DNA from 3 places in the Shinella sp. GW835-FHT14H05 genome. Region 2 is predicted to be linked to each of the others. Evidence: predicted binding sites of a transcription regulator. Region 2 holds the regulator's gene; each other region holds the start of a gene.
What was found. The regulator PhoB, encoded in region 2, activates phosphate uptake and scavenging genes when phosphate is short. The targets are predictions, from matches to a motif close to TGTCATNNANCTGTCAT.
Positions count from the first base shown of each region.

Region 1: a site for PhoB is predicted at 3,841-3,857, ahead of phnC (phosphonate ABC transporter ATP-binding protein). Genes of this name have one in related genera too.
Region 3: a site for PhoB is predicted at 4,414-4,430, ahead of AC1Q6Z_RS08025 (alkaline phosphatase). Genes of this name have one in related genera too.

Region 1 is NZ_JBXAFY010000003.1:632,526-642,406, forward strand. Features, by position in the region: gene phnE (phosphonate ABC transporter, permease protein PhnE) at 1-864, opposite strand, end outside; gene phnE (phosphonate ABC transporter, permease protein PhnE) at 874-1,836, opposite strand; gene phnD (phosphonate ABC transporter substrate-binding protein) at 1,909-2,814, opposite strand; gene phnC (phosphonate ABC transporter ATP-binding protein) at 2,895-3,743, opposite strand; gene AC1Q6Z_RS14145 (DapH/DapD/GlmU-related protein) at 3,896-4,510, opposite strand; gene phnL (phosphonate C-P lyase system protein PhnL) at 4,507-5,214, opposite strand; gene phnK (phosphonate C-P lyase system protein PhnK) at 5,217-5,993, opposite strand; gene AC1Q6Z_RS14160 (alpha-D-ribose 1-methylphosphonate 5-phosphate C-P-lyase PhnJ) at 5,990-6,889, opposite strand; gene AC1Q6Z_RS14165 (carbon-phosphorus lyase complex subunit) at 7,007-8,107, opposite strand; gene phnH (phosphonate C-P lyase system protein PhnH) at 8,111-8,719, opposite strand; gene phnG (phosphonate C-P lyase system protein PhnG) at 8,719-9,204, opposite strand; gene phnF (phosphonate metabolism transcriptional regulator PhnF) at 9,305-9,881, shown strand, end outside.
Region 2 is NZ_JBXAFY010000004.1:78,300-88,180, reverse strand. Features, by position in the region: gene phoR (phosphate regulon sensor histidine kinase PhoR) at 1-809, shown strand, start outside; gene AC1Q6Z_RS14975 (substrate-binding domain-containing protein) at 999-2,033, shown strand; gene pstC (phosphate ABC transporter permease subunit PstC) at 2,177-3,661, shown strand; gene pstA (phosphate ABC transporter permease PstA) at 3,658-4,986, shown strand; gene pstB (phosphate ABC transporter ATP-binding protein PstB) at 5,000-5,815, shown strand; gene phoU (phosphate signaling complex protein PhoU) at 5,867-6,595, shown strand; gene phoB (phosphate regulon transcriptional regulator PhoB) at 6,610-7,293, shown strand; gene AC1Q6Z_RS14945 (GcrA family cell cycle regulator) at 7,428-7,967, opposite strand; gene AC1Q6Z_RS14940 (aspartate aminotransferase family protein) at 8,392-9,582, shown strand; gene argF (ornithine carbamoyltransferase) at 9,660-9,881, shown strand, end outside.
Region 3 is NZ_JBXAFY010000002.1:122,064-131,944, reverse strand. Features, by position in the region: gene AC1Q6Z_RS08040 (ABC transporter permease) at 128-1,393, opposite strand; gene AC1Q6Z_RS08035 (ABC transporter ATP-binding protein) at 1,390-2,076, opposite strand; gene AC1Q6Z_RS08030 (hypothetical protein) at 2,079-2,543, opposite strand; gene AC1Q6Z_RS08025 (alkaline phosphatase) at 2,619-4,373, opposite strand; gene AC1Q6Z_RS08020 (NAD-dependent succinate-semialdehyde dehydrogenase) at 4,481-5,956, opposite strand; gene AC1Q6Z_RS08015 (class I SAM-dependent methyltransferase) at 6,078-6,737, opposite strand; gene AC1Q6Z_RS08010 (BtaA family protein) at 6,743-8,008, opposite strand; gene AC1Q6Z_RS08005 (efflux RND transporter periplasmic adaptor subunit) at 8,514-9,608, shown strand; gene AC1Q6Z_RS08000 (efflux RND transporter permease subunit) at 9,612-9,881, shown strand, end outside.

The DNA of each region.
Region 1 (9,881 bases), on a different contig from region 2:
GATATTGTCCCAGGCAAGCGACAGGTTCGACTGTTTCGGGTCGATGCGCTCGCCCGAGGTGATCAGCGACACCACGTCAGACGTCGACTTGCCGTGGAAGGGCGAGTTGGTGTCGAACAGGAAATTCGCCCAGCCGAGGAAGCGTTTGCGGATCGAGACATCGTCCGCCTCGATCTCGCCCCAGCCGGCAAACCCAAAGGCCAATGTGATCTTCTGGCCCGGCGTCTTCTGCGTCGCCCAAGCCGGCAGCGTGCCTTCGGGCTTCACCTCGGAACCGTCCACGTCCACCACGAGCGTCTCGCCGGCATGCTGGACCGTCACGCGCTCCGGCACGACCTCGACGCTCGTCGTGGAATTGAGCGTGATCTTCGCGCGCTTGACCACTTCTTCCTCGCGCGTCGTCGCCGTTGCAAGGCCCTCGGCCGCAGCAGCCGAGCCGCCGATGACGGCGCCTTCGCCCATGAAGCCCATTGAGGCGGGCTTCTTTTCCGTCGTGGTCGTGGCACCGGCAGCAGGCGTCGTGCGGGTCATCGTGCCAAGCTCGATTTCGACCCAGTCAGGCTTGGCATTCGGGCCGAGCGGCGAGAAGCGCGGATAAGTGAGCTTCATCGCGCCATCGGGATCGATCGCCACTTCCGGGCGGACCTCGTAGGAGACCCAGTCGGCGAGATAGGTGCCGGCAATGTTCCAGTTCGCGGTGCCGAGCACATGGCCGATCGCGAAAAACCACCAGCAGTAGAGCGCATAGAGCACGAAGCCGCCGGTGATGATGGCGATACGAAAACGCTGCCAGAACGAGCGGTGGAAGACGGCCGGGTGGCGTGCCGCGATCTCATCCATCTGTGCGGAATTGAGGGTCGTCATGGCGCACTCCTATTGAGCCAGCCGGAAGGCATGATCGCCGACCAGCTTGCGGCGCAGCCAGGCGGAAAACTGGTCGACGGCGATGATGGTGATGAGGAGAAGCAGCACGATGGCGAGCGTCTTCGCCTGGTGGTTCTGGCCGATCGATAGGCGCAGCAGCTCGCCGATGCCGCCGCCGCCGACGGCGCCGATGATGGTCGAGGCGCGCACGTTGATTTCAAGGCGCAGCAGGAAATAGCTCACGAAGTTCGGCAGCACCTGCGGCACGATGCCGAACCAGACGCGCTCCACCCAGCTCGCACCCACGGCGCGAAGCCCCTCCTCGGCCTTCATGTCGGCATTCTCGACGACCTCGAAGAACAGCTTTCCAAGCGCACCCACCGTGTGGATCGACACGGCGATGACGGCGGGAAGCGGCCCGAGCGACAGGATGGCGAGGAAGAAGCCGGCGAGCACGACTTCCGGGAAGGCGCGAAGGATTTCCATGAAGCGGCGCACGAAACCGCGCAGCAGGCGGTTGGCGACGAGATTCTTGGCGGCGAGGAAACAGAGCAGGAAACCGAAGACCATGCCGATGATGGTAGAGAACAGCGCGATGTTCAGCGTTTCCAGCATTTTGTGGAAATATTCCGGCACGTAGAGGCTCTCGGTGATGTAGAGCCGGCCTTCGGGATAATTGTACTTGAAGCTGCCATCGTCATAGGGCGACGGCAGGTCGAACAGTGCGCGGAAGACCTCAAAGCCATCGCGTGGCACCATGTCGCCGACGAAGTCGAAGAGATAGGGCAGCCGGTCGAAGAACTTGCCGGCATTCGTCTCGTTGGCGAACCACAGCGAGCCGGAGAGTGCGACCGCAAGGATGGCGAGGCCCAGCCAGGTATAGAGGCGGCGGCGCGCGTTCAGCTCCTGCCAGTGTCGCTCGATCAGTGCGCCCTTCTCGCTGAAGCCGTCGTGGAGCGTGTTCGTGGCCATGGTCTATCCCGGCTTGTTCAAAAAACAGAGGCGCCGGCCGGGGTGCGGCCGGCGCCGATGTCCGTATGGCGATCAGCCGCCGATCGTTGCCTTGCGGGCGTCGATGATCGGCTTGTAGAAGTCGACGTTGACTTCCGTGAACGAGGTGAAGTCACCGCCCATGACGGCGGAGAAGCAGGCTGCGTCCTTCTTCGGCAGGTCGAGCATGAACTGCTTGAACTTCGCCTTGGTCTCGTCAGCCATCGCGCTGCGAACGACGATCGGGCCGTTCGGGATCAGCGGCGACTTCCAGATTTCGACGAGGTCGTTCATGTCGAGAATGCCCTTCTCGACCATCTTGTAGAGGTTGCCGGAGGTGTAGCCGTCCTTGAACTCGCCAACGCCCGAACCGAAGGTCGTGCCGGCATCGAACGTGCCCTTCAGCACTTCGAGGACGAGGTTTTCGTGACCGCCGCCGAAGCCAGTTTCAGCGAAATATTCCTTGACCGGGCCGCCGATGGCTTCCGGCAGGGTGACGAGCGGGATCAGGTAGCCGGAGGTGGAGTCCGGGTCGGCGAAGCCGAGCTTCTTGCCCTTCAGGTCTTCGAGCTTGGTGATGCCGGAATCCTTGCGAGCGACCATGATCGAGTGGTAGCCAGTCGAGCCGTCGGTCTGGACGGTCGTCAGGATCGGCTCGACAGCCTTCGGGTCGGCGAGGTAGATCTTGGCATAGCCGGAAGCGCCGAGTTCGGCGTAGTCGAGCGTACCGCCGAGCAGGCCCTGGATGACGCCGTCATAGTCGGCAGCCGGGAAGAACGAGACCTTCTCGAAGCCGAGGTCGGCCTTCAGGTGATCGCCGAGGCACTGGTAGTTGCGCAGGCGATCCGCTTCGTTTTCGCCGCCGATGATGCCGACGCGGAATTCCTTGAGGTCTTCAGCCTGTACGTGGCCGGCGAGCGCGATGAGCGCGACGGCGCCGAGAAGAACTTTCTTCAGCATGGTCTCTCTCCTGTTTGACCGGCTTTGCCGGCTGGAAGTTTATGACCCTTCACGCGGGTCCTTCGATCCTGGCGGGGAGCTTAAAGCCCGGCCAGTGCCAGCGGTGTCGGGCTGGCGGATTCCTTGATGTTGTCCTGTTTGGCGGGGTTGCGGATCGCCGTGGAGGTCATGCTCTCGTCGATTTCCGCGCCATCTGCGCCCGTGCCGTAGATCGTGCGCACCGCTTCGCTATCGAGCTCGCGCGCCGAACCGTCGAAGACGACGCGGCCATGCGCCATGCCGATGATGCGCTCGCAATAAGCGCGCGCCGTATCGAGCGTGTGCAGGTTGGTGATGACCGTGATGCCCTCGCGCTCGTTGATGTCGCGCAGCGCGTCCATGACGATCTTGGCGTTCAGCGGATCGAGCGAGGCGATCGGCTCGTCCGCGAGCAGCATCTTCGGGTTCTGCATCAGCGCACGCGCAATCGCCACGCGCTGCTGCTGGCCGCCGGAGAGCGTGCCGGCCGGCTGAAGAGCCGTCTGCTCGATGCCGAGGCGTTCGAGCGCGGCAATTGCCATGATGCGCTCTTCCCGGGTGAAGAGGTTGAGGATGCTGAGCGTGGTCGAGCGGTGGTTCAGGCGGCCGAGCAGCACGTTGGTCAGAACGTCGAGACGCGGTACCAGGTTGAACTGCTGGAAGATCATGGCGCAGTCGCGCTGCCAGTTGCGCAGGCCGGAGCCGCGCAGCGACGAGACCTCGATATCATTGAAATGGATCGAACCTTCGCTCGGATCGGCCAGACGGTTGATCATGCGCAGCATGGTGGACTTGCCGGCGCCCGAGCGGCCGATGACGCCGACCATCTGGCCCTGCGGGATGTCGAAGGTCACATCGTCGACCGCAACGCGCTCGCCGAAACGGCGGGTGACATTCTTCAGTCGGAACATGGCGGATCCCTCTTTTTTCAGGCTGAGCCCAAAGTCGGGCAGTGTCGTTTTCGGGACTGGCTGTAAACGCTGTTGATGAAGCGGCAATGTCAGTTTCATGTCGGAAAGATTACAGTCCACAGGGCTGAAATTCCGGCTTCTCGCGCGCCCTCTTACCCGTCGTGACGGGCAAGAAAGGCTTCTGCGTCAAGTTTGCGAAAATCGTCCAAAGCGGTGCGCAACCGGGCATGATCCCAGTCCCACCAGGCGAGTTTTTCCATGCGCTCGGCGATGTTTCGGGGGAAACGTTCGCGGATGACTTTCGCCGCCACGCCGCCGACGATCGTGTAGGGTTCGACGTCTTTTGTGACAACCGCGCCCGATCCTATGACAGCGCCATTGCCGATTGTGACACCGGGCAGAACCGTCGATCCGTGGCCGATCCACACGTCATGGCCGATGGTGACGCGGTGCTCGCGCCGCCAGGCGAAGAAGTCCGGTTCGGGCTCGGCATCGGGCCAGTAATCGTTGGCCCGATAGGTGAAGTGGTGCAACGTCGCGCGCCACATCGGATGGTTCGTTGCGTTGATGCGGACCGACGAGGCGATGTTGGCGAACTTGCCGATCGTCGCGCACCAGACCGAACCATCCTCCATGATGTAGGAATAGTCGCCGATCTCGGCCTCGCTGATGCGGCAGCGCTCGGCGATCTCGGTATAGCGGCCGAGCGTCGTCTCCGCGACCTTCGCCGTCGGATGGATCAGCGGCGTTTCGGAAAGCTTGGTCATGCGGCGGCCTTTCGCGGTGAAAAGGCGGACACATCCACGATGCGGTCGGCGACCTTTTCGCGCACGTCCTCGTCGTGGAAGATGCCGAGCAACGCCACGCCGGCCGCCTTCTTCTCCTCGATCATGCTGACGACGACGGCGCGGTTCGTCGCGTCGAGCGAGGCGGTCGGCTCGTCGAGCAGCAGGATGCGGTGATCGGTGATGAAGCCGCGCGCGATGTTGACGCGCTGCTGCTCACCACCGGAGAAGGTGGCGGGCGGAAGCTGCCAGAGTTCGCGCGGCAGGTTGAGGCGGGCAAGCATCGCTTCCGCGATCTCCCTCGCTTCCGCCGCAGCGGTCCCGCGGCCGAGCAGCGGCTCGGCGACGACATCGACGGCCGCGACGCGCGGCACGGTGCGCAGGAACTGGCTGACGTAGCCGAGTGTGGCGCGGCGCACCGACAGGATCGTGCGCGGATCGGCGGTCGCGAGATCGAGCAGGCGTCCGCCATGTTCGATCAGGATCTGGCCGCTGTCGACGGCATAGTTGCCGTAGACCATCTTCAAGAGCGAGCTCTTGCCGATGCCGGACGGACCACCCAGCACGACGCATTCGCCGGCCTTCACGGAGAAGGCGACATTCGACATCACCGGCAGGCGGATGCCGTCGCGAAGATGCATTGTAAAGCTCTTCGCCACTTCGGAAACAACGAGAGGGGTCGGCATGGTCACACCTGAAGGATCGAGGAGACGAGGAGCTGGGTATAGGCTTCGCGCGGGTCGTCGAGCACGCGGTCGGTCAGCCCCTGCTCGATGACGACGCCGTCCTTCATCACCATCATGCGGTGCGAAAGCAGGCGCGCCACGGCAAGGTCGTGCGTGACGATGATCGCCGACAAGCCCAGGTCCTGAACGAGGCCGCGCAACAGGTCGAGCAGGCGGGCCTGCACCGAGACGTCGAGGCCGCCCGTGGGTTCGTCCATGAAGATCAGGCGCGGCGAGGTCACGAGGTTGCGGGCGATCTGCAGGCGCTGGCGCATGCCGCCGGAAAAGGCGCGTGGCTGGTCGTCGATACGGTCGACGCTGATCTCGACGCGGCCGAGCCAGTTGCCGGCCGTCTCGCGGATATTGCCGTAGTGCCGCTCGCCGACGGCCATCAGCCGCTCGCCGACATTGGCGCCGGCCGAGACGGCCATGCGCAGGCCATCCGCCGGGTTCTGGTGCACGAAGCCCCAGTCGGTGCGCATCAGGAAGCGGCGCTCCGCCTCGCTCATGCGGGAAAGCTCGCGCATTTCCCCATCCCGCATGCGGTATTCGACGGCGCCGGAGCTCGGCATCAGGCGGGTGGCAAGGCAATTGAGCAGCGTCGTCTTGCCGGAGCCGGATTCGCCGACCACCGCCAGAACTTCGCCGGGCCAGAGGTCGAAGGAGACATTCTTGCAGCCGATGCGCGCACCGTAGAACTTTGAAATGTCACGGACTTTGAGCAGAGGGGCGTCAGTCATTCGGCGGCCTCCTTGTTATAGGCGAGATGGCCGCGGTGGCCATTGGCGCAACGTTCCTCGCAATGGTCGGTGTCGGAGCAGACGAACATCCGCCCGCCCTTGTCGTCGAGCACCACTTCGTCGAGATAGACATTCTCCGCGCCGCACAGAGCGCAGGGCTTGTCGAAGGTCTGGATCTCGAAGGGATGATCCTCGAAATCGAGGCTGACGACTTCGGTATAGGGCGGTACGGCGTAGATGCGCTTCTCGCGGCCGGCGCCGAACAACTGGAGCGCCTCCGAGCGGTGCATCTTCGGATTGTCGAATTTCGGCGTCGGCGACGGGTCCATCACGTAACGCCCCTCGACCTTCACCGGATAGGCATAGGTCGTGGCGATATGGCCGTTCTTGGCGATGTCCTCGTAGAGTTTTACATGCATCAAGCCGTATTCTTCCAGCGCATGCATCTTGCGCGTCTCGGTCTCGCGCGGCTCAAGGAAGCGCAAGGGTTCCGGGATCGGCACCTGGTAGACCAGCGTCTGGCCGGCCGTGAGCTTCTCTTCCGGAATGCGGTGGCGCGTCTGGATGATCGTCGCCTCGCGGGTCTTCGTCGTCACCGCGACATTCGCCACCTTCTGGAAGAAGGCACGGATGGAGACGGCGTTGGTCGTGTCGTCGGCGCCCTGGTCGATGACTTTCAGCACATCCTTCGGTCCAAGGATCGCTGCCGTCACTTGCACGCCGCCGGTGCCCCAGCCATAGGGCATCGGCATTTCGCGGCTTGCGAAGGGCACCTGGTAGCCGGGAATGGCGATCGCTTTGAGGATCGCACGACGGATCATGCGTTTCGTCTGTTCGTCGAGATAGGCGAAGTTATAGGTCGCGAGCCCGGCGCTCGTCGGAACATCAGGAGTCATGGGTCGTTTCCTGCTGGGAAAGGAGGAGGACATGGAACTGACCACCTTCATCGTGATCATGATCGCGATACTGGTTGCCGTCGGCGTCTTTTCGCGACGGCGTGAGAAGGACTGAGCTCATTCGGCGGCATCCCTCATGACGGCGTCGGCCCGCTCCTCGTATTCCCGCCGCATGCGGCGCACGAGATCGAGTTCAGCCTGGAAATCCACGTAATGCGGCAGCTTTAGGTGCTCGACGAAACCGGTCGCCTGCACATTGTCCGAATGGGAAATTACGAATTCCTCATCCTGCGCCGGCGCCATGATGTCCTCGCCGAATTCTTCGGCGCGAAGAGCGCGATCGACCAGCGACATGGCCATGGCCTTGCGCTCGCTCTGGCCGAAGACGAGGCCGTAGCCGCGGGTGAACTGCGGCGGGTTCTTTGCCGAGCCCTTGAACTGGTTGACCATCTGGCATTCGGTAACCTGGATGCGGCCGAGCGAGACGGAGAAACCGAGCTCCGGCATGTCCAGCTCCACCTCGACCTCGCCGATGCGCACTTCTCCGACGAAGGGATGGGTGCGGGCATAACCGCGCTGGGTGGAATAACCGAGCGCCAGCAGAAAACCTTCGTCGCCACGGGCAAGCGCCTGCAAGCGCAGGTCTCGCGCCATCGGGAATTCCAGCGGCTCGCGCGTGAGATCCCCCGCGACATGGCCCTCCAGCAGGTTGCCATCATCCTCGACGAGGCCTTCGCGGGCCAGGATGTCGGAGACGCGCATGACCGGCTCGCCGGGCTCGTCGCGTTCGAGGGCCGTGTCGACCGGTTCGTCGCCGAGCAGCGACGGGTCGAGAAGGCGGTGCGTATAGTCGAAGGTGGGCCCAAGAAGCTGGCCGCCCGGCAGGTCCTTGTAGGTCGCCGAAACGCGACGCTCGACGAGCATCGCGCCCGTCTCGACCGGCTTCGAATAACCGAAGCGCGGCAGCGTGGTGCGATAGGCGCGCAGGATGAAGATCGCCTCGATCATGTCGCCCCGCGCCTGCCGGACGGCAAGGGCCGCAAGCGCCCGGTCGTAGAGCGAGGCTTCCGCCATCACCCTGTCGACGGCGAGCCCGAGCTGGGCGACGATCTGCTCGATGCCGATCGCCGGCAGCGAACGGTCACCGCGGCGGCGGTCGGCGAGAAGGCGGTGGGCGTTGGAGATGGCGGCTTCGCCACCCTTGACGGCAACATACATGGCTCAGGCCTCCTTCACGCGAAGAACGGTGGTGCGCGGCAGGCACAGGATCCGGTCGCCGGCAACGAGGATCAGGTCCACGCCGCGCGGAAAATTCTGCCGGTTCTCCGACCAGAAATGCGGGAACATGTCCGGCAGGCCGAGCGGTGCGATCTCTTCTTCCGTGCGGATGCCGGGGCCGGTCAGCACGAGCGGGCGGCCACCTTCGAAAGCTTCGATCTCGACGACGAGCGTCGTGGAACGATCCGGATATTCCTGCGTGCCCTGCGCGAAGAGGCAGAGATTGGGCAGCATCGCGCCCTTTTCCACGAAAGCGAAACGGGCGTTCTGGCGCTCCTCCGTCAGCGTTGCGCCGGCATTGAAGGCGAGCCAGCCGGGCAGCGCCGAGGCGCCGAGCTTCGGCGTCAGCCAGACGGTGGTGTCATGGTCGCAGAGGGTGAGCGCGACGGCGCCGGCGGCGGCGTTGAGCGGTGCCGGTGGCATGACGGGCGCGGCAACCTGGCCGATCGTGCCCGGGCGGGCCATGCAGTCCATCAGCGTGCGGAAGACGGCCTGCGCCTCGAACACCGGCTGCGCAAAGCCGCCGGCAAAGGCGAGCGTATCGAGTGACATCAGTCCTCTCCCCGAACCATGGTGAAGAAATCGACGCGTGTGGCGGCCGTCTGACGCGCCTTTTCAGCGTCCTCGTCGGCAATGCGCGCCGCAATGGCATCAAGCAGCGTTTCGACATCCGCCTTGCGGGCTGGCTGCTGGAAGAGCGCATCGAATGTCGCGGCAAGCCGCGCCTTGACGGGGTCCGTACCGAGCGACTGGCCGTGGCCGACCGTGCCGTCTTCCAGCCGGATGCTGGCGCGGGTGACCGTCGCCTCGCCGAGATTGAACGGCGCGCCGCCACCGCCGATGCGGCCGCGCACCATGACGAGGCCGGTTTCCGGCCCGCGCACGGGCTGGACGGCCGGCTTGTCGTCAATCGCGTCCCAGGCCGCCTGCAATTCCGCGCGGCTCGCCTTCGCCAGCAGGCCCATCGCCCTCTGCCGCTCGCCGGCCGCGCCTTTCGCGGCGCTCTCGGCAGATTTCTGTGTTGATGTCATTGTCATCTCTCCAAATGTCTATTAATCTAGACAACCGAACATCTAAGTCTTGTCTTATTGGGCGGGAATGACAAGGGTGTGACAGAGGGTATTCGCGGGGGCGAAAATGGTGGAACGACAATCGGGCGTGGCGCTTTGGCGCCAGATCGCGGATCGCATGCGGCTTGCGATCAACAATGGCGATTTCGACGAGACCGGCATGATGCCGCCGGAAGTGGTGCTGGCCGGCCGCTTCGGCGTGAACCGGCATACGGTGCGCAGCGCCATGGCGGCGCTTACGGAAGAAGGCATCGTCCGGCCGATCCAGGGCATCGGCACCCGCATCGAGCGGCGCGACCGCCTGCGTTTCCCGATTTCGCGGCGCACGCGTTTTTCGCAGGGCCTTGGCAACCAGGCGCGCGATCTCGAAGGCAAGCTGCTGGATGCTGCGACGGAAGCCGCACCGGCCATCGTTACGGAAGCCTTGGGGCTGGCGGCCGGTTCACGCTGCGTGCGGCTGGAAATCGTCAGCAGCGCCGACAAGCGGCCGATCTCGCGCTCGACGAGCTACTTCCCGGCCGACCGTTTCGCCGGCATGGCGGAGGCTTACGAGAAGACCCGGTCGATCACCGCGTCCTTCCGCGAACTCGGCCTTCCCGACTATGTGCGCCGCTCCACCGAAATATCGGCCATCCATGCCGAGG
Region 2 (9,881 bases):
GCGAGACGGAACATGCCGAGCGGCTGCCCTCCGAAACCGTCTATGTCGTGCGCATCGCGCCCCTCGCCGACCGCACCAGCGAGCCGCTCTGGCTCCTGACCTTCCGCGACGTCTCGCAGGCCCGCCGCATCGACCGCATGCGCTCCGACTTCATCGCCAATGCCAGCCATGAGCTGCGCACGCCGCTGGCGTCGCTGCGCGGTTTCATCGAGACGCTGCAAGGCCCTGCCAAGAACGACGTCAAGGCGCATGAACGCTTCCTGGGCATCATGCACGAGCAGGCCACACGCATGAGCCGCCTCGTCGACGACCTGCTGTCGCTCTCCCGCCTCGAACTGCGCTCAAACCTCACGCCGGACCAGACCGTCGATCTCGTGCCGTTGCTCGGCCATGTGCGCGACAGCCTGCAGCCGCTTGCCAGCGATCTTGGCATCGAGGTCGTGCTCGACCTGCCGAAACATCCCGTCATCGTGCCGGGCGACCGGGACGAACTCGTCGAGGTTTTCGAGAACCTGATCGAGAATGCCTGCAAATATGGCCAGGAGGGCAAGCGGGTGGACGTTTCGCTCACCGGCGGCGGCGAGGTGCCGGTCGAACTCAGCGTCACCGACTACGGCCCCGGCATCCCGCCGGAACACGTGCCGCGGATTACCGAACGTTTCTATCGGGTTAACGTCGAGGCCAGCCGTTCCAAGAAAGGCACAGGCCTGGGGCTCGCCATCGTCAAGCACATCCTGACCCGCCACCGCGCACGCCTCGTCGTGAAGTCCGAGGTGGGCAAGGGCACGGTGTTTACCGTGAAGTTTTGACACAAAGAATTACGGCTTCGTCGCATCGTTTAAAATAGCGAAGCAATTTCAGGTGTTTGGCGTGTCACAAATGTTTCGTCAAACTGACATAAAAGGGAGGGCGATCGGGGTTTAGAGAAGAGCCGCCGGTCAACGGCAGAGAGCGCGAAACCTGCGCTTCCCACATATGTCCTCTTCGGGAGAACCCAGATGAAATCTCTTAAGCTCACCCTCGCGGCGCTTGTCGCTTCCGCCGCATTCGCAGGCGTTGCCGTTGCGCGCGACCAGGTCCAGATCGCAGGCTCCTCCACCGTCCTTCCCTATGCCAAGATCGTTGCCGAGACGTTCGGCGAGACCTTCCCCGACTTCAAGACCCCGATCGTCGAATCCGGCGGCACGGGCGGTGGTCTGAAGGAATTCTGCAAGGGCGTCGGCCCGGACAGCATCGACATCGCCAATGCATCGCGTGCGATGAAGGCTGACGAAATCGAAGCCTGCAAGACCGCTGGCGTCACGGAAATCCAGGAAGTCAAGATCGGCTACGACGGCATCGTCTTCGCAACCGACGCCGGCAATGCCGACCTGAAGCTCGAGCCGAAGGACCTCTACCAGGCGCTCGCCGCTGAAGTCGTCGTCGACGGCAAGCTGGTTGCCAACCCCTACAAGAAGTGGTCGGAAGTCAACAAGGACCTGCCGGACGCCGAAATCGCCGCCTACATCCCGGGCTCCAAGCACGGCACGCGCGAAGTCTTCGAAGAGAAGATCCTCGCTCACGGCTGCAAGGACTCGGGCGCTCAGGACGTCATCAAGGCTGCTATTTCCGACGCCAAGGAACAGCTTTCCAAGTGCGTAGCCGTTCGTAAGGACGGTCTGGCTGTCGACATCGACGGTGACTACACCGAAACGCTCGCTCGCATCGCTGCCAACAAGTCCGGCATCGGCGTGTTCGGCCTTTCCTTCTACGAAAACAACGCCGACAAGCTGAAGGTCGCCACCATCAGCGGCATCGTTCCGTCGACCGAAACGATCGCTTCCGGCGAATACCCGGTTTCGCGCCCGCTGTTCTTCTACGTCAAGAAGGCGCATCTCGGCGTTATCCCGGGCCTGAAGGAATATGTCGAGTTCTTCACGAGCGAAGACATGATCGGCCCGGACTCCCCGCTGGTTGAATACGGCCTCGTCGCTGCTCCCGATGCAGAGCGCGAAGAAATCCGTAAGGCCTTCGTAGACGGCAAGATCATGTGATTGTCTCTGGCCGGCGCGTTCTTCGCGCCGGCCGCCCCTTCTGAGCGGTTTGCGCGCCCGGGGGCACTTCCAGCAAAGCCCGTCAGCAGCTTTGCGAAACACAAAATGACAGCGCAGATGATCTCGCCGGGAGAATTTCCTAAATGAGTATTTCCCTTCTCTTGCTCGTCGTCGCCGTCATCGGCGTGGCGGGCTATATGGTCGGTAGCTGGCGCGCCAATGCGCTTGCCGGCGGCAGGCTTTCCAACCTGCATTCGCGGCCAGGATATTACGGCTCTTTCGTTGCGATATGGGCCATGCTTCCGGCAATCGTCGTGCTGCTGGTCTGGATTATTGCCAGCCCGATTTACATCAGTTCGACCGTTCGCGCGGGCTTTCCCGAAGAGGTCAAGGCGACGTCGCAGGCCGAGCAGAACCTCGGCTACAACATGATCGGCGCCATTGCCCGCGGTATGGCGATGCTCTCGGCGGAAGAACGCGAGGCGCTGTTCAAGGACGGCACCACCGCACGCAGCCTGCTCGCCACCAAGGGCGTGCCGCTTGCCGCCGATCCGGCGCCCTACATGCTGAAGTCCGCCGATGATCTCAGCCGCATGTCGCGGGCGAGCAGCACCTTCCTGTCGATCCTCGTCGTCCTGGCCGCGGCCGTCGGCGCGTTTTTCTCCTACCGCGCCATTGCGCCGCGGTTCCGCGCCCGCAACCGCGTCGAAGGCGTCATGCTGGTCGGCCTCATCGCCGCCTCGTCGATCGCTATCCTGACAACGGTCGGCATCGTCGCCTCCATGGCAACGGAAGCCATCCACTTCTTCAACAGGGTGCCTGCCTGGGAGTTCTTCTTCGGCACGGTCTGGGATCCGCGTTTTGCCGCTGCCGGCTCGACGGACTCTTCCGGCCAGTTCGGCCTGATCCCGCTGCTCGCCGGCACGCTCTATATCGGCCTCGTCGCCATGCTGGTCGCCGTGCCGGTCGGGCTCTTCGCCGCGATCTACATGTCGGAATATGCCTCGCGTCACGTCCGCTCGGTTGCAAAGCCGCTGCTCGAAGTGCTTGCCGGCATCCCGACCATCGTCTACGGCTTCTTCGCCCTCGTGACCGTCGGCCCGTTCCTGCGCGACCTTTCCGAGCAGCTCAACGGCCTCGTCACCGGCGATTATTCCAATTTCATCCAGGCGCAGAGCGTTCTGACGGCCGGTTTCGTCATGGGCATCATGCTGATCCCCTACGTCTCCTCGTTGTCGGACGACATCATCACCGCCGTTCCGCGGGCCATGCGCGACGGCTCGCTCGGCCTGGGCGCCACCCGCTCGGAAACGATCAAGCGCGTCATCCTGCCGGCCGCACTGCCGGGCATCGTCGGCGCCCTGCTGATGACCGCCTCGCGCGCCGTCGGTGAAACGATGATCGTGGTCCTGGCCGCCGGCGTTGCCGCCCGCATCCAGCTCAACCCCTTCGAGCCGATGACGACCGTGACCGTCAAGATCGTCAGCCAGCTGACGGGCGACCTTGAATTCACCTCGCCTCAGACGCTGGTGGCATTCGCGCTGGGCATCACGCTGTTCTTCATCACGCTTTGCCTCAACATCTACGCCCTTTACATCGTGCGCAAATACCGGGAGCAGTACGAATGAGCCAGGTCTCCACGAGCCCTACTACGGCCGCCCTAGGTGCTGCCTCCAAGCCCGAACGCCGCGATATCGGCCTGCGCGGCCGCTATGCCGCCGAACGTCGCTTTCGCCTCTACGGCATGGCTGCGATTGCCTTCGGTCTGATCTTCCTGTTCCTGCTGCTGTTTTCGGTCGTCTCCAAGGGCTACACCGCATTCCAGCAGTCGATGATCACCATTCCGGTCGAGTTCTCCGAGCAGATCATCGACAAGGACAACGAGCGGGCCACCAACCCGCAGAAGCTGGTATCGGCCAACTATCCGGTCGTCGCCCGCAATGCGCTCGCCAAGGTGCTTGGCGTCGGCGAAGACGATCGTGCGGGCCTTCGCGCGGTCAACGGAATGATCTCGGACAGCGTCCGCACCCAGCTGCGCGATCTCGTGACCGCCAATCCGTCGATCATCGGCACCACACAGACCGTGACCTTCCTTGCGCACGGCGACCTCGATTCCGCCTTCAAGGGCCAGATCGATCTGGCCGTCCCCGAGAACAACCGCAAGATCTCCGACAAGCAGATCGGCTGGATGAACCAGCTTGCCGAAAGCGGCGCGCTTTCCAAGCACTTCAACACCGGCATCTTCCTGAACGGCGCATCGAGCCGTCCGGAAGCCGCCGGCGTGGCCGTCGCTGCCGTCGGCTCGCTCTACATGATGCTGATCGTGCTTGTGCTTGCGCTGCCCATCGGCGTCGCGGCCTCGATCTATCTCGAAGAGTTCGCACCGAAGAACCGCTTCACCGACCTCATCGAGGTCAACATCAACAACCTCGCCGCGGTGCCGTCGATCGTCTACGGTCTGCTCGGTCTCGCCGTCTTCGTCAACTTTGCGGGCTTCCCGCGCTCGGCCTCCCTCGTCGGTGGCCTGGTGCTGACCCTCATGACACTGCCGACGATCATCATCGCGACCCGTTCGGCGCTGAAGGCCGTGCCGCCGTCCATCCGCTCGGCAGCGCTCGGCCTCGGCGCCTCGAAGATGCAGACCGTGTTCCACCACGTCCTGCCGCTCGCCATGCCGGGCATCCTGACGGGCACCATCATCGGTCTCGCCCACGCGCTCGGCGAAACCGCGCCGCTGCTGCTCATCGGCATGGTTGCCTTCGTCGCCGATATTCCGTCGACGCCGCTCGAACCCGCAACGGCGCTGCCGGTGCAGATCTACATGTGGGCGAATGAGGCGGAGCGCGCCTTCGTGGAGCGCACATCGGGTGCTATCATCCTCCTCCTCGTCTTCCTCATCCTCATGAATGTTGGCGCCATCCTGTTGCGCCGCCGCTTCGAGCGGCGTTGGTAGAAGGACCAAACAGATGAACATGATGTCAGAAGCAGCAGTCGAGAAAGCGCTGGACAAGAAAATGAACGACATTTCCTACAAGATGATCGGCAAGGACGTTTCGGTCTACTACGGCGACAAGCGTGCCCTCTATGACGTGAACCTCAACGTCCGCCAGAACACCGTGACGGCCCTCATCGGCCCGTCGGGCTGCGGCAAGTCGACGTTCCTGCGCACGCTGAACCGCATGAACGACACGATCGAAGGCTGCCGCGTCACCGGCCGCATCACGCTCGACACGGACGATATCTACGATCCGAACATCGACGTCGTCGAACTGCGCGCCCGCGTCGGCATGGTGTTCCAGAAGCCGAACCCGTTCCCGAAGTCGATCTACGAGAACGTTGCCTACGGCCCGCGCATCCACGGCCTCGCCAAGGCGAAGGCCGACATGGACGCCATCGTCGAGTCGAGCCTGCAGAAGGCCGGCCTGTGGAACGAGGTGAAGGACCGTCTGCTGGAAGGCGGCACCGGCCTCTCCGGCGGTCAGCAGCAGCGCCTGTGCATCGCACGCGCCGTCGCCGTCAGCCCGGAAGTCATCCTGATGGACGAACCCTGCTCGGCGCTCGACCCGATCGCGACCGCAAAGGTCGAGGAACTGATCCACGAGCTGCGCGCCAACTTCACGATCGTCATCGTGACGCACTCGATGCAGCAGGCGGCCCGCGTTTCGCAGCGCACCGCCATGTTCCACCTCGGCAACCTCGTCGAGGAGAACGACACCGACAAGATGTTCACCAACCCGGATGACCAGCGCACGCAGGACTACATCATGGGCCGCTTCGGCTGACGCCATCGTCGCCGAACCCCCTGAAAATCCGAGCGCATTAAGGACACAACCATGTCATCGACCCATATTGTCTCGATTTATGACGAAGAACTGAAGTACCTCTCCCGCCGCATCTCCGAAATGGGTGGCACGGCCGAGCAGATGGTGGCGGATTCCGTCCGTGCGCTCGTCACCACCGATGGTGCGCTGGCGCAGAAGGTGATCTCGGAAGACGTCATCCTCGACACCGCCGAGCGCCAGATCAACGAGAAGGCGATCGTCACGATCGCCAAGCGCCAGCCGGTGGCTGCGGACCTGCGCGAAATCATGGGCGCGATCCGCATCGCGGCCGAACTGGAGCGCGTCGGCGACCTCGGCAAGAACACCGCCAAGCGCGTCATCGCCGTGCAGAGCTCGGGCATGCCCCGCAAGCTCACCCGCGGCCTGGAGCACCTCGCCGAACTGACGCTGATCCAGCTCAAGGAAGTGCTCGACGTCTACGCCACCCGCTCGGTGGAGAAGGCCAAGGCGATCCGCGAGCGCGACGACGAGATCGACGCGATCTACACCTCGCTGTTCCGCGAACTCCTCACCTACATGATGGAAGATCCGCGCAACATCACGCCCTGCACCCACCTCCTGTTCTGCGCCAAGAACATCGAGCGCATCGGCGACCATGCGACAAACATCGCGGAAACCATCTACTACATGGCGACCGGCTCGCAGCCCGAAGGCGAACGCCCGAAGGACGACACCTCGACGTCAGTGGTCACTGCCGACGTCACTGAAGCCTCCGAGTAAGGAGTTTTGCCTCCATGGTGCCCAGAATCGCCGTCGTGGAAGACGAGGAGGCGCTAAGCGTCCTCCTGCGCTACAACCTCGAAGCCGAAGGTTTCGAGGTCGATACGATCCTCTCCGGTGACGAGGCCGAAGTGCGCTTGCAGGAGCGCATGCCGGACCTCCTCATCCTCGACTGGATGCTGCCGGGCGTTTCGGGCATCGAACTGTGCCGGCGGCTGCGCCAGCGGCCGGAGACCGAACGCCTGCCGATCATCATGCTGACGGCACGCGGTGAGGAAAGCGAGCGCGTGCGCGGGCTCGCCACCGGCGCCGACGACTATGTCGTCAAGCCGTTCTCGACGCCTGAGCTCGTCGCCCGCGTGCGCGCCATGCTGCGCCGGGCCCGGCCGGAAGTCGTCTCGACGGTGCTGCGCTGCGGCGATATCGAGCTCGACCGCGAGACGCATCGGGTGCATCGCCGCACCCGCGAAGTCCGCCTCGGCCCGACGGAATTCCGACTGCTGGAATTCCTGATGACCTCGCCTGGCCGCGTCTTCTCGCGCTCGCAGCTTCTCGATGGCGTCTGGGGCCACGACATCTATGTCGACGAACGCACGGTCGACGTGCATGTCGGCCGCCTGCGCAAGGCGCTCAACTTCGCAAACATGCAGGACGTCATCCGCACGGTCCGCGGCGCAGGCTATTCGCTGGAAGCCTAAGCGACCCCTTTCCTCCCAAGGACGAAAATGGGCCCTTCGGGGCCTGTTTGCGTTTCGGAGTGTGGTCCGGCCCTGCACCACAAACGAAAACGGACCCTTTCGGGTCCGCATCGCATGTGCTGTCGTGGAAAAGATCACCGCATCCGGCGGCGCTCGGCCGAGGGCTGGTAGGCGAGGCGCTGGTGGTAGGTGCAGTAGGGCGAGTTGTCCGGGGACTCGTTGCCGCAGAAGTGGAAGTCGTCGTTCAGCGGGTCGCCGATCGGCCATTTGCAGGTGCGCTCGGTGAGCTGCGTCAGCTCGAGCCGGCGCGACATGGGCACGACCACGCTGTTGCCGTTGGACGGAACCGGAAGCTGCTCGCGCTGCGTCTCGAAATCCGTCTCGACCTCTTCCTTGGTAATGGTGTTGCCGGCCGGGCGCACGACGGAGCGGGCGGTCACGGCGCGGGCCTGGAAGGTTGTCGCGGGGCGCGGGGCTGCCGGCACCGGGCGCTTGGGACGCGACGCGCTCTGCGTGCCGCCGGCCTTGGCGCGGCCCGGAAGGTTCAGCCGGTGCACCTTGCCGATGACCGCGTTGCGGCTGACGCCGCCGAGCTGTGCCGCGATCTGGCTCGCGCTCAGGCCCTCGCTCCAGAGCTTCTTGAGTTTCTCGACCCGCTCGTCTGTCCAGTTCATCTCTCGTCTCCGCTCGACGCTCGCAATGCGGGAATCCCTCATCGCGTTCCGGACGGGTCCGGAATTTGAACGCCCTAACTCTTTTGGTGACTAGTTCCGCCGCATGCAGTCTAGTAATTGGTCTTTAACCTAGAGTTTGGGGGACTCTGTGACAAGAGTCGCAGGAATCCGGGCGAATCGATTTCCGAGTTTTCCCCAACTTGCTGGCTGGGTGTGACTCGATAGCGACACCTTCCGCGCGTGGCGTGAATCCTTACCTTGCGGGAGGTTCAGCACTATTTCGGGGTGCGATTTGTTGACATCCCGGCCTGAAATGCCGATAGTGCCGCATGCCGCCGAAAGGCGGCTTTTGATTTTTCTGGAGCCTGGAAAAGTCAAGCCGCGTTCACGTTTTTCCGCATCTCTTTTTCGGAGGATCCGCGCCATGGCCGATGCCGCGCCGCTCTATGAAACCTATATGCGTGCACCGCTCCGGTTCACGCGCGGGGAGGGCGTCTGGCTGATCGCCGAGGATGGCGAGCGATATCTCGACTTCGCCGCCGGCGTCGCCGTCAATTCGCTGGGCCACGCGCATCCGCATCTCGTCGCCGCTCTGAAGGACCAGGCCGACAAGGTCTGGCACCTGTCGAACCTCTATGAGGTTCCGGGCCAGGAAAGCCTCGGTCGGCGCCTGACGGAAGCGACCTTCGCCGACAAGGTGTTCTTCACCAATTCCGGCGCGGAAGCGCTGGAATGCGCGATCAAGACGGCGCGCCGCTATCATTTCGCCAAGGGCCATCCCGGCAAGTTCCACATCATCACCTTCGAAGGCGCCTTCCACGGCCGCACGCTCGCGACGATCGCCGCCGGCGGCCAGGAAAAGTACCTCGAAGGCTTCGGCCCCAAGGCCCCCGGCTTCCTCCAGGTTCCCTTCGGCGACATCACCGCCGTCAAGGATGCGATCACGGAGGAGACGGCGGCGATCCTGATCGAGCCGGTGCAGGGCGAGGGCGGCATCCGCCCGGTGCCGAAGGAATTCATGCAGGAGCTGCGCCAGCTCTGCGACGAATACGGCCTGCTGCTGGTGCTCGACGAGGTTCAGTCCGGCGTCGGCCGCACCGGGCGTCTGTTCGCCCATGAATGGTCGGGGGTCACGCCGGATATCATGGCGGTCGCCAAGGGCATCGGCGGCGGTTTCCCGCTCGGCGCCTGCCTTGCCACGAACGAAGCGGCCGCCGGCATGGTCGCCGGCACGCATGGCTCCACCTATGGCGGCAATCCGCTCGCCATGGCGGTCGGCAACGCGGTGCTCGATGTCGTGCTGGAAGAGGGCTTCCTCGACCATGTGCGCGACGTGGCGCTCGTTTTCCGCCAGGGCCTCGCGGCGCTGAAGGATCGCTTCCCCGAGATCATCGAGGATATCCGCGGCGAGGGCCTGATGCTCGGTATCAAGGCGAGGATTCCGACCGCCGAACTGCTCAAGGCCGTGCGTGCGGAAAAGCTGCTCGCCGTGCCGGCGGGCGATAACGTGCTGCGGCTGCTGCCGCCGCTGACGGTGACCGCCGAGGAGGCGCGCGAGGGGCTTGCGCGCATCGAGCGGGCTGCCGAAAAGCTCAGCGCCGCCAAGGCTGCCTGAGCACTGCCGCGACGCGCGTCACTCGTGACGCGCAAAGGTCGCGGCAGCATCAAAGGACCGGACAGACAGGACACATCATGGCCAAGCATTTTCTCGACCTTTCCGCCGTTTCGGAAAGCGATCTCCGCGTCATCATGGACGATGCGCACACGCGCAAGGCCGCCAGCAAGGCCGGCACGGAGGCAAAGCCGCTCGCCGGCAAGATGCTCGCCATGATCTTCGAGAAGCCCTCCACCCGAACCCGCGTCTCCTTCGACGTCGGCATGCGCCAGCTCGGCGGCGAGACGCTGTTCCTGTCG
Region 3 (9,881 bases), on a different contig from region 2:
TCGTGCGGCGCGACCTTGCCCCGGGACGAGACGGGCAGGCGTTGCGCACTGGCGCGCGCAGTCTTCGGTGCGGAATAGGGTGCACGTCAGACGCGAAAGCCTGCAACGCCGTGCCTTTGGCGACGTGTCAGGCCTTGAGCGCCCTTGCCGGGCTGAGCCGCAGCGTCAGGAGCGCCGGCAGGATGGAGACCAGCATCGCCAGCGCGATGAACCAGACCGCGAGCGAAATATCCTCGCGTGCGAATTCCACGGGCATGCGCACCGCAGTCGTGGCGGTCAGCGAAGCGGAGATGAGCTGCGCGCCGGCATAGCCGATGACGATGCCCAGCACGAAGCCGGCGAGGAACAGCAGGAGCAGTTCGCCCCAGACGATGGCCACGACCGAGCGCCGCGGCGCACCGAAGGCCCTGAGCGCGCCGATCTGCCGCTGGCGCGCGCCGACATGCATGATGGTGACGAGCAGGATGGCCGCGATGACGATGACCTGCGTGCCGATGGCGATTGCGAGAAGCAGGCTGCGCGCATCGCCGAGCGTGGCGTAGAGGCGCGTCAGCACCTCGGCGGGAAAGACGGCGAGCGTCGTCTCGCCGCGATATTCCTGGCGCAGGCGATAGGCATCGGCGATAGTCTTCGGCTTGACCAGCACGGCGGGAAGGCCCGGCATCTCGGCGTCGAACTGCTCGTCGATGGCGGCATCGGCGTCGACAGGCGCATGCTCGTGATCGTGCTCTTCCGCGGCGGCGGCCTCCGGCGTCTCGCCGGCGTGGTGGTGATCATGGTCGTGCCCGCCCGCCATGCCGTGCAATTGCCAGACGGCGCGGATCGGCACGAGGATCGCCCGGTCCCACGCGGTGCCCGTAGGCGCCATGCGGCCGCTCACCTTGTAGACGATCTCGGTATGGGTCTCGCCGCCGATATCGGCAAGGCCGTGCATCGGCTTGATCTCGGCACCGAGTTGCTTGGGCACATCCGAACCGACCACCGCATCGCCGAGCCTCGCAAAGAGCGTGCCTTCCGCAAGTTTCGGCGACAGGGCGGAGATGAGCGCCGTCGTCGTGCCGACGACCGGGTGGCCGGCCTCGGAATCGCCGAAGCCGACGGGCGCGGCGAATTCGACGCGTGGATCCGCAGCAAGCTTCGACAACACCGCGCCGGACATCAGCGGCAAGGGCGAGGGCTGGAGGAAGACGGCGGAAAGGGCAAGCTGCGTCTCGCTGCCGGCGGCGCCGACGAGGAGGTCGAACTTTTCGGCCGCACGCGCGCTGCCGAGCCGCACGGCGCGCTCCTGCAGCGTGACGGTAACGCTGAGCGCCACGGACAGCGCGATCAGCACGATGACCGCAAGCGCACCGCCCTTGAAGCGGCGCAGATCTGCGAGAATGAAGTTCATCATGCCGCGATTTTCTCCCCGCTGTCTTCAACGATGCGGCCGCCGTCCAGCGCGATTCGCCGGTCGAGCCGTTCCGTCAGCGCCGGATCGTGGGTAACGACGACGAGCGTCGCCTTTTCTTCGCGGGACAGCCGCACGAGGAGATCGGCCACCTCTTCGCCGGTCTTGCGGTCGAGGCTGGCGGTCGGCTCGTCGGCGACGATCGCGCCGGGCTTCGACAGAAGCGCGCGGGCGACCGCGACGCGCTGCATCTCACCGCGAGACAGCGTCTCGATATGCTGGCCGGGGCGGGCGATGCCGGTGGTTTCAAGCAGGAACAGCGCGCGTTCGCGCTCGGCGGGCGTGAGGCGGCGGGCAAGCCGGACCGGCAGCACGACGTTCTCGAAGGCGGAAAGCCCGGGAAAAAGATGAAAATCCTGCATAACGAGGCCGATATGCGCGGCGCGAAAGGCATCGCGGCGCCCGACCGGCAGGCGGGTAATATCCGTGCCGCCCCAGGACACGGTGCCGCTCGTTGCGGTTTCGAGCCCGGTCACGGCATTGACCAGCGTGCTCTTGCCCGAGCCGGAGGCGCCGGTGATCGCGAGGCGCCCGCCGGAGGGAAGGTGAAGCCGGTCGATCGCCAGCACCGGCGCATCGAGGCCGCGAAAGCGCATCTCCAGGCCGGAAATATCGAGTTCAAGCATGCTCATGCCGTGTTGAACGCAGCTTCGCGCAGGCGCAACTGGCTGACGAAGCCGGTATCCGGATCGATCCACGAGCCGTATTCGAGCACGCCCTGCGCCTCGATCGGCGCATTGAACTGCACGAAGGTCTGTTTGCGCGCGAGGTAGACGACGAGGATATTGTCCGGCCAGTCGGCATCCGACGAGCAGAACGGGCAGAGCGACATCGGGATTTCCGTCAGCACGAAGAAGTCCGCTTCCGCCTTCAGGGGCGGGGCCATGAAGCCCTTGACGGTGACTTCCTGGCCGGCAAGGCGCTTCACCTTGTCGGAGAATTCGAGGCCGAGGATACCGAATTTCTTGTAGAGCTCGCCGAAGCCGAGCGTGTCGCTGGCGAGGGCCGGACGCGCGAGGGCGAGAGTGGGCAGGGCCGCCAGTGCGCAGAGCATTCGCCGCCTGTTGAAAAATGCGGGGTGCGTTTCCGTCATGGCATGCTTCCTTCTGTCAACGGCAATGCGGGCAGGCGGCGCGAGGCCGCCTGCCCGTCAAGGGATGAAGCCCCCTTATTCCTTCGGCGCGCCGAGGGCGAAAGCGTCGACCAGCACGCGGTAGACGTCGCTCTGTTCCATGTAGCCGCGGAAGCCTTCCGAGCCGGGGCCGATCGCCTGGAGCACGATGTCGTCGACGGCGTGCACGCCGGTGTCGCCGTCCTTCGGGATATTGCCCTGCACGAAGACCGCGCCGGGAACGTCCTTGTAGGCTTCGTTGGCGACATATTCCTTCGCCTCGTTCTGCACGGCCGGAACGAACGGGCCGTCGAGCTTCGGACGGAAGGTCTCGTAGTGGTCCGGGCCGTTGTTGGCCGACAGGAACAGGCGGCGCGAGACGTCGATGCGATCCGGGTAACCGTCGCCGTTCTTGTCTTCGTAGTTCGGGAAGCCGGCCTCGTCATAGGTGCCGACCTTCTGGCGCATTTCATCGCCCGGCTTCTCGTCATCGACCGTGCCGATGATGCCGACGCCGTGGGTGTGGTCACCCGTGACGACGATCAGCGTGTCGGGGTTGGAGGCTGCGAATTCGCGGGCAACGCCGACGGCCTTGTCGAATTCGATCGTCTCGACGAGTGCGCGGTCCCAGTCGAGCGGATGGCTCATCTTGTCGACCGATGCGGCTTCGACGACGAGGAAGAAGCCTTCCGGGTTCTTCGACAGCTTGTCGAGCGCGACCTTGGTCATCTCGACGAGGCCGGGCTGGTTTGGGAACTTGTCGACGGTGCCCTTCTTGAGGAATTCACGGTCGAGCGTCACGTCCAGGTTAGCGGTATGGAAAAGACCGAGCAGCTTATCCTGGTTCGAACCGCTGAGGGCAGCGAGTTCCGTCTTGTCGGTTGCAAGCGCGTAACCGGCATTCTTGAATTCAGCGATATAGTCCTTGTCGTCCTTGCGCTTGGAGCCGGGCGTGTCCTTGCCGAGGAAATAGACCGAGCCGCCGCCGAACAGCACGTCCGGCTTGACGTCGAACAGCATGCCGACGATCTGTTCCTTGTCGGCGCGCTTGCGGGTGTGCGAGACGACGGCGGCCGGCGTCGCGTCTTCGACTTCCGAGGTGGTGACGATGCCGATTGACTTCGTCGTCGTGCGGCGGAGCGCCTCGGCGATCGTCTCGACCTTCGGGTCGTCCAGGCTTGCCGGTGTGCGGTCGGCATAGACGCCGAGCGCGTTGACGCGCGACTTGTGGCCGGTCATGTAGGCCGACATGGTGTTGGCGCTGTCGGTGGCGATCGAGTGCGTCGAGGACGTGCCGATGAAGGCGACCGGCGGGATGTCATCCATGGCGAGGCGGCCGTTTGCCTTGCCCTCGGTCATGCCCTTGGACATGATGCGGGCACCTGTCCGGTGGGCGACGGACAGGCCGTCGGCGACCAGGAAGATGATGTTTTTGGCCTTCGCCTCGGTAGCGGTGCCGTAAACGTCCCAGTTGACCGACTTTGTCTCGCTGCCGGCCGTCACTTCGACCTTGTAGTCGCCGGCGGTGGCGATCGTCAGGCCGCGCAGCGTCAGCGCGGAGCCGAGAACCTTGTCCTCGGCGCCCTTTTCTTCCGCGACGAATTCAGCCTTCTTGCCGAAGACGGCCTCATAGTCCTGGCCGTTGACGGTGACCTTCACATCTTCCGGCTTCACGACGGCGTCGAACTCGACCTTGAAGTCGAAGGGGGAGCCGACGAGGATGGTGGCGCGATCGATCGGGTAGACGGTCGCGGCATTGGCGGCGCCGGCGAGGACCGTAGCCGATGCCAGGGCGAGGAGGAGTTTGCGCATGGGAGAGCCTCTCTTGAGCGGTGTGTTACCTCCTCCGCATAGGAAACTCACATGACACGCGTATTACCGAGCCGTCCTAAACCCCTTACCTCGTCACACGCCGCCGCTCAGATGCCGCCCATGCAGAGATATTTCATCTCCAGATAGTCCTCCAGTCCGTGGCGCGAACCTTCGCGGCCCATGCCGGATTGTTTCATGCCGCCGAAGGGCGCCGCCTCGGAGGACATGCGGCCGGTATTGATGCCGACCATGCCGTATTCCAGGGCTTCCGCGACCCGCCAGACCCGGCTGAGGTTGGACGCATAGAAATAGGCGGCGAGGCCGTAGATCGTGTCGTTGGCTTCGCGCACGACCTGGGTGGCATCGTCGAAGCGGATGATGGGGGCGAGCGGCCCGAAGGTTTCCTCCTGCGCCACGCGCATGTCGCGGGTGATGCCGGTGAGCACGGTCGGCGCGAAGAACGTGCCGTCGCCGTCGATCCGCCGGCCGCCGCAGCGCACGCTGCCGCCCTTGTCGAGCGCATCGGCGACATGGCCCTCGATCTTGGCGAGCGCGCGTGTATCGATCAGCGGGCCGATCGCGACATCGGGCTGAAAGCCGTCGCCGACCGAAAGCGTCTGCACCCGCTCGATGAATTTCCGGGCGAATTCGTCGTGAACGCCGGATTGCACATAGAGACGGTTCGCCGAGACGCAGGTCTGGCCGGCATTGCGGAATTTTGCCTGGATCGCGCCGTCCACGGCGGCATCGACATCCGCGTCGTCGAAGACGATGAAGGGCGCATTGCCGCCGAGCTCCAGGCTGAGCTTCTTCACCTGGTCGGAACATTGCCGCATGAGCAGGCGGCCGACCTCGGTGGAGCCGGTGAAGCTGATCTTGCGCACGGCCGGGTGGGTGCAGAGTTCGCGGCCGACCGCATCGCCTTCCGAAGCATAGATCAGGTTGACCACGCCCGGCGGAAAACCTGCCTCATGGGCAAGCGCGAACATGGCGCCCGCCACCAGCGGCGTCTGCTCCGCGGGCTTCAGCACGACGGCGCAACCGGCCGCCAACGCCGGCGAAATCTTGCGCGCCACCATGGAGGCCGGGAAATTCCACGGCGTGATCGCACCCACCACGCCGATCGGCTGCTTGATGACCAGCATGCGACGATCCAGCGACGGTGCCGCGATCGTCTCGCCATAGATGCGGTTGGCTTCCTCGGCATACCATTGCAGATAGGCGGCGGCGTGGGAGACTTCGGATTTCGCCTCCGCCAGCGGCTTGCCCATCTCGGCCGTCAGGATGGCGGCAAGGTCATCCGTGTGCAGGACGATCAACTGGTGCCAGCGCCAGAGCATGTCCGAACGGTCGCGGGCGGTCAGCCCCGCCCATTCGGGCTGGGCAACGGCGGCGCGGTCGATCGCAGCCCGGGTTTCCGCGACGCCCATGTCGGGCAGTTCCGCCAGCAATTCGCCGGTCGAGGGATTGAAGACCTCGAATGTGCGCTCGCTCGCCGGACTGACCAGCCAGGACGCGGTTACGATGGTTTCGAAGGGTTTTGGGTCCTTCAGCCGCCGGATAAGGGTCTGTGACAGGGCCAATTCGCTTCTCCTCTCGAATCCAGGGACGATTCTTCCCTTTCTTCGAGAGCTACAGGCGAATTGCGGGCCAAACAATGCTTGCATCGGCAGGATTGCCGACGCTGTGACAAAGGGCGCGCGTTCAGCGCTTGCGGACGATCGCGATCCACGAAAAACCGCGATGCAGCCGCTTCTCCTCGCTGCGTCCGCCATGGGCAGTGGCAAGCTCCGCGGCCATCTCGAAGAGATCGTCGCGCGGCGTCACATGGTGCCATCCGAGCCACTTGGTCACGCCTTTGCGGAACCAGCCGGGCAGGCCGCGCATGTCGCCGAAATCGGCGATGTGCAGTTCGCCGCCGGGGGCAAGCCGATTGGTGGCCTCAGCCATGACCTTCTGCCATTGCGGGATCATCGACACGGCATAGGAAATGAAGATGCGGTCATAGCTCTGTTCGCCGAAGAGCGCTCGCGGGTCGAAGCTGGCGGCGTCGGCCCGCGCCAGCCGCACCCGGTCCTTCAGGCCAGCGTCGGCAACGGCCTTTTCCGCCGCGCTCAGCATCTCCTGCGAAATGTCGATGCCGTGGAACCGGCTTTCCGGATAGAGCGCCGCCGCCTTCACCAGATTGCGCCCGGTGCCGCAGCCGATCTCCAGCACGGAACTGCTCGGCAGCGGGCGAAGGCCGGCAAGCATCGGGTCGCGGCCGAGCAGGTAATATTTGCGCGTCGCGTCGTAGATGCCGAACCGCCGCTGCCAGCGGTAGATGCGGTCCATCAGCAGGGCGTGGTCGGAAACGGCGTTCATCCCGCTCACCCCTTGAACTCGTAGAGGTGGAAGCCGCCGTAGATCGACGAGCGATCCTTGTCGTGCAGCGCGCGCGATTCCGCCTCGTGATAGGTCCAGCGGCCGAGAAGGGTCTCGTCGAGGCGGCCGGGCAGCAGGCTTTCGGCAGGCGCGGTGCGGAAGACGACGCGCGCGCCGGGGGTCGCCGTGCGGGTAATCTCAGTCCACAAGCCGTTGAGCTGGGCGTCGGTCATCCAGTCCTGCGCATCGAGCAGGATGAAGCGGTCGACGGACTGCGGGGCCTTTGCCGCGAGGAATTCGGTGAGCGAGGTGTTGGTGATGGAAATGCGCGAGGCACGGCTGCGCACCGCCTCGAAATTCTGCCGGGAGAGGTAGGGCGGGAGCGGCGCAAGCTCTCCGCTGCCGTAACCGCGCCCGAAGGCCTGCCAGGCAAAGTAGTTTTCCGACAGCGGGAAGCCGCAGGCGAGCTTTTCGACGCGTTGGCGCAGGATCGTCGCCATGTCGCTGCCGGCGCCCGAAAGCGCTTCATATTGCTGCGGCGGGATGCCGAGGCCGAACAGCGACGTCTTTCGCGTCGTCGCCCAGCGGATCAGCCGTTTTTCGAAAAGCGGCGCCAGCGTCTCGTCGAAGAAGCGCTTCTGGTCCTCGATCGTGCGGGCCTGGAGCAGGTCGCGCGGATCTGCGCCGTAGAGCCGCGCCATCTTGTGGCCGAGGCCGATGAAGCCGCCGAGCAGGCCGTGGCGATAAAGCCGGCGGTGGAAGATCGAGATGCGGCGGCGTCCGGTGACGGTGCGGCTTTCCCAATAATCGCGGGTCTCTTCGTCGAGATGCGGGCGCAGGTAGAGCCGGTAGGCGTCGAGGTTGCGCTTGTCGTCGCCCCGGCCGTAGAAGCGGTAGAAGGTCTCGTAGTCCGGCAGGTGCGCTGCGGCTGCGAACTTCAGGCGGTTGAAGGCGACGTGGGCCGGATTGAGATCCACCGCTTCGATGCGGGCCGGGTCGGCGACGAGATAGGACAAGGCGTTGCAGCCGCCGGACGCGATGGTGACGATGCTGTTGCCCGGTTCGATCCTGAGCGCGGCCATGTCGACGTCCGGGTCTTCCCAGATCTGCGCATAGACGAGATTGCGGAACAGTCGCGAGAAGACATATTCGGACATGCCCGAGGGCGAGAGCAGCGGATTGCGGCGAACGGCGCGGTTGAGGCGCTTGCCGACGCCACCCTTGAGGGCCGGGGCCGGTGAGGTGGCGGTGGGGGCGATTGTCTCGATCATCTGGGCACGTTTCCTACGCTGGAGTGTCCGTCATCACCCGTCGCCGCGGCAGGACCGGAAGGCGGCGAAGTGCTCATGCCTCCTGCGGGGAAGGACGATGATCGAGACCGCGCAATCGATGCGCTGAGCCCCTTGTTTGAGTCGTCACAATCGCCTGATGGCATGGGGCAGCGTTTCAACAGATCGCCATGACACGCGCATGACATCCGGCGAGGATGTCCACAGGGCCGCGCGGGCGCTGATGCCCGACGGTCGCGAAGGATCAACTTCCGCGAGCGGCAGTTGTCGGCCGCCGAAAAAATGTGCAGGCGGCGAGGCGATGCCCCAGTCCCGACACGATCGACGTTTCTACAAGGCCGGACTGATTGATTTTACAATGTTACGGCAATGTGCGGCCCTTAATACGGGACGCGATCTGCCCCATGCCTAGGCCTGTTGCGGGCAAAAACTCTAAAGCAAGACGGATTTCATGAGCGAGCGCACCATCCACAACTCAGAAAACTCCATGCCCGTCCGCAGACTGTCCTGGTCAAGCGCAATCCGCATCGCCTGCCTGGCGGGATGGATCGCTGCGGGAGCGGCACAGGCGCAGGAGGCTGCGAAGCCGACGATGGAGCTCGCGCAGGTCGACATCACCAAGGTCGAACCGCATGATATCGCAAGCGAAGTCCGCATTGCCGGCTCGCTCACCCCGATCCGCCGCTCGACGCTTGCCGCGCGGGTCGCCTCGACGATCGTCGAGCTGCCGGTCAAGGTCGGCGACGTGGTGAAGGCGGGCGACCTGCTCATCCGCTTCGACAAGATGGCGCTAGAATCCACGTTGACCGTTCGCCAGGCCTCGGCGGAGGCGATGCGCGCGCAGCTTGAGCTTGCCGAATCCGTCCAGCGACGCACGGCCGCTCTCGGCGAGCGCGGCGCCTCCTCGGAGGCCGCTCAGCTCGAAGCCCAGGCGAATGTCGCCAACCTCCAGGCGCAGATCCGGTCGAAGCAGGCCGAGATCGCGGATGCCGAGCGCGACCTCGCCAATGCCGAGGTCCGCGCTGCCTTCGACGGCGTGATCGCCTCGCGCCCGGTCGAGCAGGACCAGACGGTCGGGCTCAACACCGAGCTCATGACCATCGTCGACCTCAGCAAGATGGAGGTCGATGCCGGCGTACCGACCAGCCGCATCCCGATGGTGAGCATCGGCCAGCCCGTCGAACTGAACGTCGAGGGTTTTCCCGACCGGACCTTCTCCGGCAAGGTCACACGAATCTCGCCGACGGCTGTCGCGGGCTCGCGCGCGGTCCGGGTGTTTCTGGCGATCGATAATGACGACGGTATCCTCAAGGGCGGCATGTTCACGACCGGCATCCTGAAGGTCGACGAGCGCAAGAATATCATCGCGCTGCCAAATTCGGCGATCCGCACCGACCAGGCGGGCAGCTTCGTGCTGAAGGTGCAGGACGGCGTGCTACGCCGCCAGCCGGTGCAGCTCGGCACGGCCTGGACGGATCGCAGCCTCGTGGAAGTGTCGGGGCTTGAAGCCGGCGAAATCGTCGTCTCCGCGCCGCTGCCGGCGCTCGAGGCCGACATGCCCGTCGTCGTCGAGGGGCTGTAAGCCATGTTCCTCACGCGTATCAGCGTCAAATATCCCGTCTTCGCGACGATGATGATGGTGACGATCCTGGTGATCGGGCTGTTTTCCTATTCGCGCCTCGGCGTCGACCAGTTCCCCGAAACTGACCTGCCGATCGTCGTCGTCACGGCGACCTATACGGGCGCCTCGCCCTCGACGGTCGAAAGCGAGGTGTCGCGGCCGATCGAATCCGCGCTGAACACCATCGGCGGCATCGACACGATCATCTCCGAATCCTATGAGGGCCGCTCGGTC